DNA from 2 places in the Pseudoalteromonas sp. C12FD-1 genome. Region 2 is predicted to be linked to the other one. Evidence: predicted binding sites of a transcription regulator. Region 2 holds the regulator's gene; the other holds the start of a gene.
What was found. The regulator NrdR, encoded in region 2, represses ribonucleotide reductase genes. The targets are predictions, from matches to a motif close to AAACACNANATNTNGTGTTT.

Region 1 (6,945 bases), on a different contig from region 2:
ACCTTTGCCTCATTCCAGTAATTTAAACTTTTTTGATAAACAAAAAAGGGTTATTAATTTTTTTCAACATGATTAAAAAAAGCGGCCTTAGCCGCTTTTTCAATTTCAGTTATTCAGAAGGTGGATTATCATCCGTTGCTTCTTCATTTACTGTATCAACCGTTTCAACGTCTTCAATATCAACTAAGTCACTGTCTGTAACTTCAATCTCTTCGATACGTTGTAAACCAACTACTTGCTCTTCGTCAATAGTTCTGATCAAAATAACACCTTGGGTGTTACGTCCAACTGTCGATACTTCATTAACACGGGTACGAACAAGTGTACCACGGTTTGAAATAATCATTATTTCATCGTTGTCGTCAACTTGTACAGCACCAACTACTGCGCCATTACGCTCACTCACCTTGATAGATACAACACCTTGTGTTGCACGGCTCTTAGATGGATAATCTTCAAGTTGAGTACGTTTACCATAACCATTTTCAGTCACGGTTAAAATAGCACCGTCAGATTTTGGCACAATTAATGACACTACGCGTTGGTCGTCGGCCATTTTAATACCACGAACGCCAGTAGCAGTACGACCCATAGGACGAACACCTTTGAAACGAATTTCAGGGTTGCCTTCTTCGTCAAGTACCGGGTTGCCGTTTTCATCAACTACAGTAGACTCTTCCGCTTCTTTAAAGCGTACTACTTTACCTGCATCAGTAAACAACATAATTTCGTTGCTACCGTCGGTAATATCAACCCCAATTAGGCTATCGCCTTCGTTGAGGTTTACCGCAATAATACCGCTTGCACGTTGACGGCTGTATGCCGTTAGTGGTGTTTTCTTCACGGTACCAAACGCAGTTGCCATAAAGATGTACTTATCTTCTTCGTACTCGCGTACAGGTAAGATAGCAGTAATACGCTCATCATCTTCAAGTGGCAGTAAGTTAACAATTGGCTTACCGCGTGCGGCGCGACTAGCCAGTGGTAACTGGTATACTTTAAGCCAGTACAACCGACCCGCAGTCGAGAAACATAAAATGGTGTCGTGGGTGTTAGCCACTAAAAGACGCTCAATGAAATCTTCATCTTTCATCTTTGTTGCTGACTTACCTTTACCACCTCGGCGCTGCGCTTCGTAATCAGACAGGGCCTGATACTTAACATAACCTTCGTGCGACAAGGTCACAACAACATCTTCTTCGTTAATCAAATCTTCAAGGCTAATGTCGTGCGCTGCGGCGTTAATTTCTGTGCGGCGCTCATCACCATATTGCTCTTTAATTTCAACTAACTCATCACGAATAACTTCCATTAAACGCTCAGGGCTGCTTAATATATGTAATAATTCAGCAATTAAATCTAACAGCGATTGATACTCTGCTAAGATTTTTTCATGCTCAAGGCCGGTTAGTTTGTGTAAACGTAAATCAAGAATTGCTTGCGCTTGTTGCTCAGAAATATAGTACTGACCATCGCGAATACCAAGCTCGCTTGCGAGCCAATCTGGGCGGGCTACGTTGTCTTCGCCTGCTTTTTCAAGCATCGCTTGTACGTTACCTAAATCCCATGGGCGAGCTGTTAAGGCAACTTTAGCCTCAGCTGGGGTTGGCGATTTACGAATAAGCTCAATAATTGGGTCGATGTTGGCAAGCGCAATTGCTAAACCTTCAAGGGTATGAGCACGGTCGCGCGCTTTACGTAAATCAAATACGGTACGGCGTGTAACCACTTCACGGCGGTGAATAACAAACTCTTCAAGCATTTCTTTTAAGTTGAAACACTTAGGTTGGTTATTAATTAATGCAACCATATTCATACCAAACACAGTTTGTAACTGAGTTTGTGCGTATAGGTTATTTAAAATAACTTCACCTACGTCACCACGTTTGATCTCAATAACGATACGCATACCGTCTTTATCTGATTCATCACGTAGTGCGCTAATGCCTTCAATTTTTTTATCTTTAACAAGCTCAGCAATTTTTTCAATTAAACGTGCTTTGTTAACTTGATAAGGAATTTCGTGCACGATAATGGTTTCGCGGCCTGTTTTTTCATCGGTTTCGATGTCGGCGCGGGCACGCATGTACACTTTACCACGGCCGGTTAAATAAGCATCTTCAATGCCTTTTTTACCATTAATGATGGCAGCCGTTGGGAAATCAGGACCTGGGATGTAATCCATTAATTCATGGATTGTTAAATCAGGATTTTGAATAAGCGCTAAACAACCATTAACCACTTCAGTTAAGTTATGTGGTGGAATGTTTGTTGCCATACCTACCGCAATACCCGATGAACCGTTAACTAGTAAGTTAGGCACTTTGGTTGGTAAAACGTCAGGAATTTGTTCGGTACCGTCGTAGTTAGGAACGAAATCAACCGTTTCTTTTTCAAGATCGGCTAATAACTCATGCGACATTTTTGCCATACGAACTTCTGTATAACGCATTGCCGCTGCTGAATCACCATCAACCGAACCGAAGTTACCTTGGCCATCTACAAGCATATAACGTAGTGAGAATGGCTGTGCCATACGTACGATGGTGTCATAAACTGCACTGTCGCCGTGTGGGTGGTATTTACCAATTACGTCACCGACCACACGGGCCGATTTTTTGTAAGGCTTATTCCAGTCATTACTAAGCTCGTTCATTGCAAACAAAACGCGGCGGTGAACAGGTTTTAAACCATCACGTACGTCTGGTAATGCACGTCCTACAATTACGCTCATTGCGTAATCAAGGTAGGAGTTTTTTAACTCGTCTTCAATATTGACTGGCAGAATTTCATTGGCGAGATCAGTCATTTGATATCACATTCCTTCAGTATCAGCTCTTAGCAACCCGGTATTAGGCGCCAAGAGTATTTGTTATTATTTCTAAGCGACCATGCTATCACAATTAATTTAAATTTACAGGCGCAAAACTTTGCGATTTATCAATTTAGCCCTATATAATGGCCTCAGATTGACGAGGAAGTATTTTATGACCGAACATCAAAATGTAGATAACGCAGAAATAGCAAAATTTGAAGCCATTGCAGAGCGATGGTGGGACCAAGACGGAGAGTTTAAACCTCTTCACGAAATCAACCCATTACGATTAGACTTTGTGGCTAACAAAAGCCAAGGCTTATTTGATAAAGAGACACTCGATGTAGGCTGTGGCGGCGGCATTCTTAGTGAAAGCATGGCACGCATGGGCGCACACGTAACCGGTATAGACATGGGCCAAGAGCCACTCACTGTGGCCAAACTACACAGCCTAGAAACCGGTGTAAATGTTGACTATATAAAAGTACCTGCAGAGGAGTTTGCAACCCAGCACCCTGCTCGCTTTGATGTAATAACCTGTATGGAGATGCTGGAGCACGTACCTGACCCTGCTTCTATTATTCATGCAGTAGCAAAGCTTGCCAAGCCTGGGGCTGATGTGTTTTTCTCAACACTAAATAAAACACCTAAAGCTTACTTGTTTGCTATTGTAGGTGCTGAAAAGCTATTAAAAATGGTGCCTGAGGGCACTCACGATCACAACAAGTTTATCAAACCTGCACAACTTATTGCATGGGCTGAGCAAGCCGGTTTAAAAGTACGTGCCAGCGCAGGCCTTAGCTACAATCCGCTTTCTAAGCAGTATTCATTAAATACCGATGTGAGTGTTAATTACATTCTTCATTTTGAGAAGTTAGCGTAATGGCTAGCTCTCATACCCACTTAACTCCTTTTGAGTACGACGCTTTTTTATTTGATTTAGATGGCACCTTGCTTGATACAGCAGACGATTTAGGTGCTGCTTTAAATGCCGTACTTAAAAGTGAAGGTGTTGCGCAAGTGGCGCCTGAGGCGTATAGGAAAGTAGCTTCTAATGGCGCCGGCGCATTACTTGAACTTGGCTTTAAAGCGCAATGGGCATCGCAACCACAAACTGAACGAATAAAACAATTAGTCAGTTACTACAGCCAAAACCTAGCCATACACACCCACTGCTTCGAAGGCATAGAATCATTACTCATAGCCCTTGAGAACCAAGGTATAAAATGGGGAATAATGACCAATAAGCCAGGGTTTTTAACCGATCCACTAGTGGCTGCTATACCCGCTTTAAAAAATGCACACGTTGTGATCAGTGGCGATACTCTCGCCGAGGCTAAACCATCACCTTTGCCCTTATTACACTGTACAAAACTGATGAACGTAGATCCTAAACGTTGTTTATACGTAGGTGATGCGCAACGAGATATAGAAGCAGGTAAAGCCGCAGGTATGCACACAGCAACAGCGCTTTGGGGCTATATACCAAGTATTGATGTAGCTAAGGGCTGGGAAGCCGATTTTAACTGGCACAGCCCTATTGATGCTTTTAACCATATATAGTGCCATGTAAATTATTAAACACTATATATTGTGATTGTGTTAGTTTTTACGCAAAGCTTGATGATAAAAAAAGCAGTCGAAATTTATTTTCAAATTGCGTAAATTTAGCTGATCATTAGTTGATTTTTACCTATTTCAACTTAAATGATTGTTCAAAGGTGAGTGACTACTAACACAAATACGTTATCCCAAAGTTATCCACAAATAGGGGCTATTATGTCCCTTGCAAATCAGCTCAGACCACACTATCTTGTGATCTCTAAATTGAACAACACCAGATATTGTGGCCAAATGTTATTCAATTAAATTCGCCAATACGGTGAAACTTATAATAAATGAATACGTACCTTGCTTTAGCGAGGTATAAAGCATTGGTCAAAATACATAATTCCCAAGGAATACAGGCAAAGCTATGAACCAACAGTTATCTGTAAGCAAGCGTGACGGGCGTAAAGAGCCTCTAGATCTTGATAAGATCCATCGCGTTATTGAATGGGCCGCCGAAGGTTTAAACAACGTATCGGTTTCACAGGTTGAATTAAAGTCACACATTCAATTTTACGACGGTATTCGTACAAAAGACATTCACGAAACCATCATTAAAGCAGCAGCCGATCAAATTTCAAAAGAGTCGCCTGACTACCAGTACTTAGCTGCCCGCTTAGCTGTATTCCACTTACGTAAAAAAGCGTATGGCCAGTTTGAGCCTCCACGTTTATTTGACCATGTTACAAAAATGGTTGAAGACAAACGCTACGATGCTCACTTACTTGTTGATTACACAGAGCAAGAGCTTGACGAGCTAGATGCGTATCTTGATCATTCGCGCGATCTTAACTTTAGCTACGCAGCAGTAAAGCAGCTTGAAGGTAAATACTTAGTACAAAACCGTGTAACAGGTGAAATTTACGAAAGCGCCCAGTTTTTATATATCTTAGTGGCTGCGAGTTTATTCTCTGACTATCCGCGCGAAACGCGTACTGACTACATCAAACGTTTTTACGATGCAGTATCAACATTTAAAATCTCTTTACCTACGCCAATTATGTCGGGTGTGCGTACGCCTACGCGTCAGTTTAGCTCGTGTGTACTTATTGAATGTGGCGACAGCCTTGATTCAATTAACGCCACATCATCTGCCATTGTTAAGTACGTTTCACAACGTGCAGGTATTGGTATTAACGCTGGGCGTATTCGTGCATTAGGTAGCCATATCCGTAATGGCGAGGCGTACCACACAGGTTGTATTCCTTTTTATAAGCACTTTCAAACAGCAGTTAAAAGCTGCTCGCAAGGTGGCGTACGTGGCGGTGCTGCAACGTTATTCTACCCGCTTTGGCATTTAGAAGTAGAAAACCTACTGGTACTTAAAAATAACCGTGGTGTTGATGATAACCGTGTTCGTCATTTAGATTACGGCGTACAGTTTAATAAACTAATGTATTCTCGTTTAATTAAAGACGACTACATTACGTTATTTAGCCCATCAGATGTGCCTGGCCTTTACGATGCATTCTTTGAAGACCAAGACGAGTTTGACGCGTTATATGTTAAATACGAGCAAGATGAGTCAATTCGTAAAAAGCGTATTAAAGCGATTGAGCTTTTCTCAATGTTCGCACAAGAGCGCGCCAGCACAGGCCGTATTTATTTACAAAATGTGGACCACTGTAATACGCACAGTCCGTTTATTTCTAAAGTTGCGCCAATTCGCCAATCTAACTTATGTTTGGAAATTGCATTGCCAACAAAGCCGTTAAATAACGTAAACGATGAAGAAGGCGAAATTGCACTTTGTACGCTATCTGCATTTAACTTAGGCGCTATTGAGTCACTTGATGAACTTGAAGAGCTTGCCGAGCTTGCAGTACGTGCCCTTGATAACCTACTTGATTTCCAAGACTACCCTGTACCGGCTGCACGTAATGCCACTATGGGTCGTCGTACGTTAGGAATAGGCGTAATTAACTACGCTTACTACCTAGCTAAAAATGGTAAGCGTTACTCAGATGGCAGTGCTAATGCACTGACTCACAAAACGTTTGAAGCAATTCAATACTACTTAATGAAAGCGTCAAACGAGCTGGCTAAAGAGCGTGGTGCGTGTCCTAAATTTAACGAAACAACGTACTCACAAGGTATTATGCCAACGGATACGTACAAACGTGACTTAGATAAAATTTGTGATGAGCCACTGCACTTAGATTGGGATTCGTTACGTGCCAGCATTAAAGAGCACGGTATGCGTAACTCTACGCTTAGCGCATTAATGCCTTCAGAAACATCATCGCAAATCTCTAACGCAACTAACGGTATTGAGCCACCACGTGGACACATTAGCGTTAAAGCAAGTAAAGACGGCATTTTAAAACAAGTAGTTCCTGAGTACGAACGCTTAAAAGATAACTACGAGTTACTTTGGGATATTCCTTCAAACGATGGTTACTTACAGTTAGTGGGCATAATGCAAAAATTTATTGACCAAACTATTTCGGCCAATACTAATTATGATCCAAGTAAATACGAAGGCGGTAAAGTACCTATGAAAGTCTTATTAAAAGACTTAC
Region 2 (6,945 bases):
AGAAAATACTCAAAAAGTGTCGTTTGTTGAAGCGGTAAAAACAGGGCTTGGGCGTAATCAGGGGGTATTTTTTCCTGAAAGCTTAGCGCCGCTGGCTGATGTAGATGCGTTATTAGATATGGACTTTGTTACACGTAGTAGCAAAATTTTATCGCACCTTATTGGCGATGAATTACCCGCTGATACTGTTGCTCAAATGGTTAAAAATGCGTTTAACTTCCCAGTAAAATTGGTAGAGGTTGAAGACAATAACTATTGTTTAGAGCTTTTCCATGGCCCTACGCTTGCGTTTAAAGACTTTGGCGGGCGTTTCATGGCTGAGTGTTTAGCACAGTTCAATCAAGGCGAAAAAGTCACGATTTTAACGGCAACCTCTGGCGATACTGGCGCTGCTGTAGCGCATGCGTTTTATAACAAACCAAATATAGATGTAGTTATTCTATACCCTAAAGGCAAAATTTCGCTTGCTCAGCAAAAGTTATTTACTACGCTTGGTAATAACATTCATTGTTACGCGGTAGATGGCAGTTTTGATGATTGCCAAGAGCTGGTTAAAAAGTCGTTTTTAGATGACGAAGTTAAATCTACACTTGGCCTTAATTCAGCTAACTCAATCAACATTAGCCGCCTAGTGGCACAAGTATGTTATTACTTTGAAGCCATTGCACAGCTACCAAAAGAAAAGCGTGCTACAGCGCACATTTCAGTCCCTAGTGGTAACTTTGGTAATGTATGTGCCGCGATGATTGGCGCGGTAATTGGTATGCCAGTAGGTAAACTAAGTGCTACAACTAATCAAAACGATACAGTGCCACGTTACATGCTTGATAAAAATTGGGCGCCAAATGCTACACTTGAGTCGCTTTCAAATGCGATGGATGTAAGCAAGCCAAATAACTGGCCGCGTGTGCAAACAATGCTAGATAATAACTGGTTTAGCTACGATAATTTTTACTCAACCAGTGTGAGCGAAGAAAACACGCAAGTAGTGATGAAAAATATTCAACAAACGGGTTATGTTGCAGAGCCGCATACCGCCATTGCTTACCAAGGCCTTGTAGAGAATAAAGCGCCCGGTGCGGCAGGGATCTTTTTAGCAACTGCTCACCCCGCTAAGTTTAAAGAAAGCGTAGAAGAGATTCTAAATATTGAACTTGATATGCCACAGCCACTTAGCGACGCGCTTGCTAAACCTTGTTTAGCAAGCGACATTAGCCCTGATTATGAAGCGTTGCGCACTGAAATACTTGCTAAGTTAGGCTAACTAACTTAGCGTTAAAAAGCGGCCTTGGCCGCTTTTTTTGTATTTTGAACGCGCTAAATGTAGTGTTTATCATTAACTAATTAAATGTAAAAAATAAAAATCATTTAAATTATTAATGTGTTTATAAAAAAATATCATCTTAAAAACGCTGTGAAATAGATTCAATCCCTGTTTAAATATCCTCAACTTAAGAGCGTAGGCAAAGAGTCGTTTACAGCGTACAATAAAGCCTCTAAAAAACACCATACACGTTGCCCTAGGAGACCCCAATGTTAGAACGTAGCATGAATATTTCGGATTTTGATCCAGAGTTATTTGACGCGATAAACAAAGAAACAGCTCGCCAAGAAGAGCACATTGAATTAATCGCATCAGAAAACTACTGTAGCCCACGCGTACTAGAAGCACAGGGTTCACAGCTTACAAACAAATACGCTGAAGGTTACCCGGGCAAACGTTACTATGGCGGTTGTGAGCATGTTGACGTAGTTGAACAACTTGCAATTGATCGTGCTAACGAGCTATTTGGTTCTGACTATGCAAACGTTCAGCCACATGCGGGTTCTCAAGCTAATGCAGCTGTTTTTTTAGCATTATTAGAAGCGGGTGACACTGTACTTGGTATGAGCTTAGCTCATGGTGGACACTTAACGCATGGTTCACACGTAAGCTTTTCAGGTAAGCTATATAATGCTATCCAATACGGACTAGACGAAGTAACCGGCGAAATTGATTACGCACAAGTTGAAGCGCTAGCACTAGAGCATAAACCAAAAATGATTATTGGTGGTTTTTCTGCATATTCAGGTATTGTTGATTGGGCTAAATTCCGTGAAATTGCTGATAAAGTAGGTGCTTACTTATTTGTTGATATGGCTCACGTTGCTGGTTTAATTGCGGCGGGTGTTTACCCAAGCCCAGTACCTCACGCGCATGTTGTAACCACAACAACACACAAAACGTTAGCAGGCCCTCGTGGTGGTTTAATTATTTCTGCATGTGGCGACGAAGCAATTTACAAAAAGCTTAACAGCGCTGTGTTCCCAGGTGGCCAAGGTGGTCCTTTATGTCACATTATTGCTGCAAAAGCCGTGGCATTTAAAGAAGCACTACAACCAGAATTTAAAACGTACCAAGCACAGGTAGTTAAAAATGCCCAAGCTATGGTTGCTGTTATGCAAGAGCGCGGTTACAAAATCGTATCTGATAAAACAGAAAACCACTTATTCTTACTTGATTTAATCGATAAAGATATCACAGGTAAAGATGCAGATGCAGCGCTTGGTAATGCAAATATTACCGTGAACAAAAACTCAGTACCAAACGATCCTCGTTCACCGTTTGTTACTTCAGGTTTGCGTATTGGTTCACCTGCAATTACGCGTCGTGGTTTTAAAGAAGCTGAATCGAAAGAGCTTGCAGGCTGGATTTGTGACGTATTAGACAACATCAACGATGAGTCTGTACAAGCGCAAGTTAAAGAAAAAGTTAAAGCAATTTGTGCAAAATTACCTGTATACGCTTAATTGCATAAGCAGCAGTAATTTAGAGCACAACAAGGGGCCTGTTTACCTTTCGAGATTTAATTTGCAGTAGTATGTTTGGTTTTTAGGCAAGGCAGAGTCTATGTAGTGTGGTTACTCCACACAAATAGGCGATAACGCAGCATAAATGCCAAACATGCACTGCCCTTGGGTTCGTCCTAGGGGCGATTTACTCTTTGTTGCCTACATGGATGTAGGTAAGGGGCGTGAGCAGGACGCGGAAGCTTTGCTCGGTTTTTACTTAGCCCACTAGGTTACAAACCTCGCGCCGCGATCAAATCACCCCTAGATAGAACAAATTTAATCCTGAAAGGCCAACAGGCCCTATTTTTTTGCTAAGATAAAAGGCCGCTAAACAGCGGCCTTTTTTGTTTAAAACGGAAGTACCTAGTTATGCATTGCCCATTTTGCACCGCAAAAGACACCAAAGTGATAGACTCACGCCTAGTAGGTGGAGGCCATCAAGTTCGCCGTCGCCGTGAATGTAATGAGTGTCACGAGCGATTTACTACCTTTGAAGGCGCCGAGTTAGTTATGCCACGTGTGATTAAACAAGATGGCAGCCGAGAGCCCTTTAATGAAGATAAGCTACTCAATGGCCTGAATCGCGCTCTAGAAAAACGCCCTGTAAGTACAGAGCAAGTAGATGAAGTGGTTAATATTATTAAATCGCAGTTGCGTGCTACCGGCGAGCGAGAGATATCAAGTCACCTAGTGGGTGAGTGCATAATGGAGGCGCTTAAAAAACTTGATAAAGTAGCCTATGTGCGGTTTGCCTCTGTGTATCGCTCGTTTGAAGATATACGCGAATTTGGTGAAGAAATTGCCCGTTTAGGGGAGTAATAATGCAAAACCAAGCAATTTTTACTGCACAAGACGAAATGTACATGGCACGCGCCATCGAGCTTGCAAAAAAAGGGCGATTTACAACCACCCCCAATCCTAATGTAGGGTGTGTTTTAGTTAAAGATAACCACATAATTGGTGAAGGGTTTCATCAATTAGCGGGGCAGGGGCATGCTGAGGTTAATGCCCTTGCAGTGGCCGGTGATAACGCAAAAGGCGCGACAGCCTATGTAACGCTTGAACCGTGTAGCCATTACGGACGCACTCCCCCGTGTGCAGAGGGTTTAAAAGCCGCAGGGGTAGTAAAAGTTATAGCGGCTATGGTCGACACTAACCCGCAAGTAGCAGGTAAAGGGCTTAAAATACTCAGCGATGCTGGTATTGAGGTTGCCTCTGGGCTTTTAGAGCAGCAAGCGCGCGCTCTTAATTTAGGTTTTTTTAAACGTATGGAGCAGGGTCTTCCTTATGTAACGTGTAAAATGGCGGCCAGTATTGATGGTAAAACCGCACTAAAAAATGGCCAGAGTAAGTGGATCACCGGCCCCGCTGCGCGACAAGATGTACAATTACACCGAGCACAAAGCTGCGCTATTTTAACCGGCGCCGATACGGTTATTACGGATGATGCTAAGCTCAATGTGAGGTTAAGCGAATTGCCACAGGCTTTGCCTACCGAATTACCCCTACGCCAACCGGTGCGGGTTATAATTGATTCACAAAATAGGCTGACACCAGAGCTGGCAGTATTTAATATTGAAAGTGAAATAATAATTTTTACTACCAAGGTTGATAAATCAACGCAGTGGCCGCACTTTGTAAGGCATATAGAAGTGCCACAGCAAAATAACAAAGTTAATTTAACGTCTGTTTTAGCACACCTTGCTAAGCTGCAATTTAATCATGTTTATTTAGAAGCCGGTGCCACACTTGCCGGTAAAATGACAGAGCTTAATTTAATAGACGAATATATATTTTATCTTGCGCCTAAACTCATGGGGTGCGATGCAAAAAGCTTGGTTAATTTTGCACCGCTGACAGATATGCAAAACACCGTTAACTTAACGTTTAAAGAGTGTGTGAAAGTGGGCGATGATTTACGTATAACCGCTACAAAACACATTCCAACCACTTAATTAAAAGAGTAGGGCTATGTTTACTGGAATAATAGAAGCCACAGGCAAAATTGCGCTATTACAAAAAAAACAAGGCGATTTAGCCATTCGCATTCAAAGCGCTAATCTTGATATGAGCGATGTAAAGCTTGGCGATAGCATTGCCACTAATGGCGTATGTTTAACGGTAGTTGATAAGCACATTGATGGCTTTAGTGCCGACTTATCAAACGAAACTATCAGCCTAACTGGGTTTGCAAATTATAATATAGGGCAAACTGTTAACCTTGAAAAAGCCATGCAACCGGTTTCACGTTTAGGCGGGCATTTAGTTTCTGGTCATGTGGATGGCATTGCAACCATTACAGCTATTACGAGTAATGCGCGCGCCACAGAATATTGGCTAAGCACCGATGAAAACTTAATGAAGTACATTCCTTACAAAGGGTCTGTATGTATAGATGGTATAAGCCTGACAGTAAACGCTGTACAAGGTAATAAATTTAAATTAACCATAGTGCCGCACACAAGCGAGCAAACCACCATTGCTGATTTTAAAGTGGGCACACGCGTTAATTTAGAAGTTGACCAAATTGCACGTTATTTAGAGCGCCTTATCAAAGGGGCTGAGCAGCCGACAGGCACAGACATTTCAATGAGCTTACTAGCTAAAGCTGGTTTTGTTAAATAACGACACTGATAACTTACACGAGCAAATTTATGAATTTACACAGCGCACAAGAAATCATCGACGACATTAAAGCCGGTAAAATGGTTATTTTAATGGATGACGAAGACAGAGAAAACGAAGGCGATTTAATTATTGCAGCAGAGCACATTAGCGCAGAAGCAATTAACTTTATGGCCACTCATGGCCGTGGTTTAATTTGTTTAACTATGACGCAAGAGCGTTGTGAACAGCTAGATTTACCGTTAATGGTAAAAAATAATGGCGCAGCGTTTTCTACTAACTTTACTATGTCGATCGAGGCTGCCAAAGGTGTAACAACCGGTATTTCAGCAGCCGATAGAGCACGTACAGTGCAAGCGGCAATTGCAAAAGGCGCCGTACCAAGTGATATTGTACAGCCAGGGCATATTTTTCCGATTATGGCGCAACCTGGTGGCGTTTTAACGCGTGCAGGGCATACCGAAGCTGGCTGTGATTTAGCACGCTTAGCCGGCCTTGAAGCCTCATCAGTTATTGTAGAAATTCTCAATGCCGATGGCACCATGGCGCGCCGCCCGGATTTAGAAGTATTTGCTAAAGAGCACAGTATTAAAATTGGCACAATTGCCGATTTAATTGAGTACCGAAACCTTAACGAAACCACTATTGAGCAAGTTGCTAAATGTAAACTGCCAACTGAACACGGTGAGTTTGATTTAGTCACGTACAAAGACACCATTGACGGTCAATTACATTACGTATTGTTAAAAGGCGAAATTAAAGAAAACGAGCCAACACTTGTGCGCGTGCACTTACAAAGTACTTTTAACGATATTTTACTTTCAGATAGAAGTGCGGATCGTAGTTGGGGGCTTTCTGATGCAATGGCTTACATTGCAAAAAATAACGGTGCACTGGTTATTTTAGGTAAACAAGAAAGCACCGAAGAGCTAGAGGCCACAGTAAAAGCATTTGCTGCTGCCGATGCTGGCGAGCATGTTACGCCGCGTAAATTTAAAGGTACTTCACGTACTGTGGGGGTGGGCTCACAAATACTAGCTGACTTAGGTATTACCCAAATGCGCTTAATGAGTCGACCTAAAAAGTACCATGCACTTTCGGGCTTTCACTTAGAAGTGGTTGATTACGTTGAGCCACAATAAGGGCTCAGCTTTTAACTAGTCTATTTTTTTATTTTTATGGTATGATGCGCAGCAATTTTTGCGCAATCGCAACCGCTTGAACATATTTTTAGGGTTATCAGATGAAAATTATTGAAGGTAATAAGTACGCTCCAGGCAAAAAATTCGCTATTGTTATTTCTCGTTTTAACGATTTTATTGGTAGCAGCCTATTAGAAGGTGCTGTTGATGAGCTAAAGCGTACCGGTGGCGTAGCCGATGATGACATTACCGTTGTGTATGTACCCGGTGCAGTAGAGTTACCTTTAGCAGCAAAACGCATTGCGGCAAAAAAAGAGTATGATGCAATCATCGCATTAGGCGTAGT

Region 1: a site for NrdR is predicted at 4,648-4,667, ahead of nrdA (class 1a ribonucleoside-diphosphate reductase subunit alpha). Genes of this name have one in related genera too.

Annotation. Positions count from the first base shown of each region.
Region 1 is NZ_JBBEVD010000044.1:51,423-58,367, forward strand. Features, by position in the region: gene gyrA (DNA topoisomerase (ATP-hydrolyzing) subunit A) at 110-2,809, opposite strand; gene ubiG (bifunctional 2-polyprenyl-6-hydroxyphenol methylase/3-demethylubiquinol 3-O-methyltransferase UbiG) at 2,988-3,698, shown strand; gene WDB87_RS04550 (HAD family hydrolase) at 3,698-4,378, shown strand; gene nrdA (class 1a ribonucleoside-diphosphate reductase subunit alpha) at 4,791-6,945, shown strand, end outside.
Region 2 is NZ_JBBEVD010000072.1:18,580-25,524, reverse strand. Features, by position in the region: gene thrC (threonine synthase) at 1-1,264, shown strand, start outside; gene glyA (serine hydroxymethyltransferase) at 1,534-2,790, shown strand; gene nrdR (transcriptional regulator NrdR) at 3,202-3,651, shown strand; gene ribD (bifunctional diaminohydroxyphosphoribosylaminopyrimidine deaminase/5-amino-6-(5-phosphoribosylamino)uracil reductase RibD) at 3,654-4,787, shown strand; gene WDB87_RS14450 (riboflavin synthase) at 4,804-5,457, shown strand; gene ribBA (bifunctional 3,4-dihydroxy-2-butanone-4-phosphate synthase/GTP cyclohydrolase II) at 5,487-6,599, shown strand; gene ribH (6,7-dimethyl-8-ribityllumazine synthase) at 6,701-6,945, shown strand, end outside.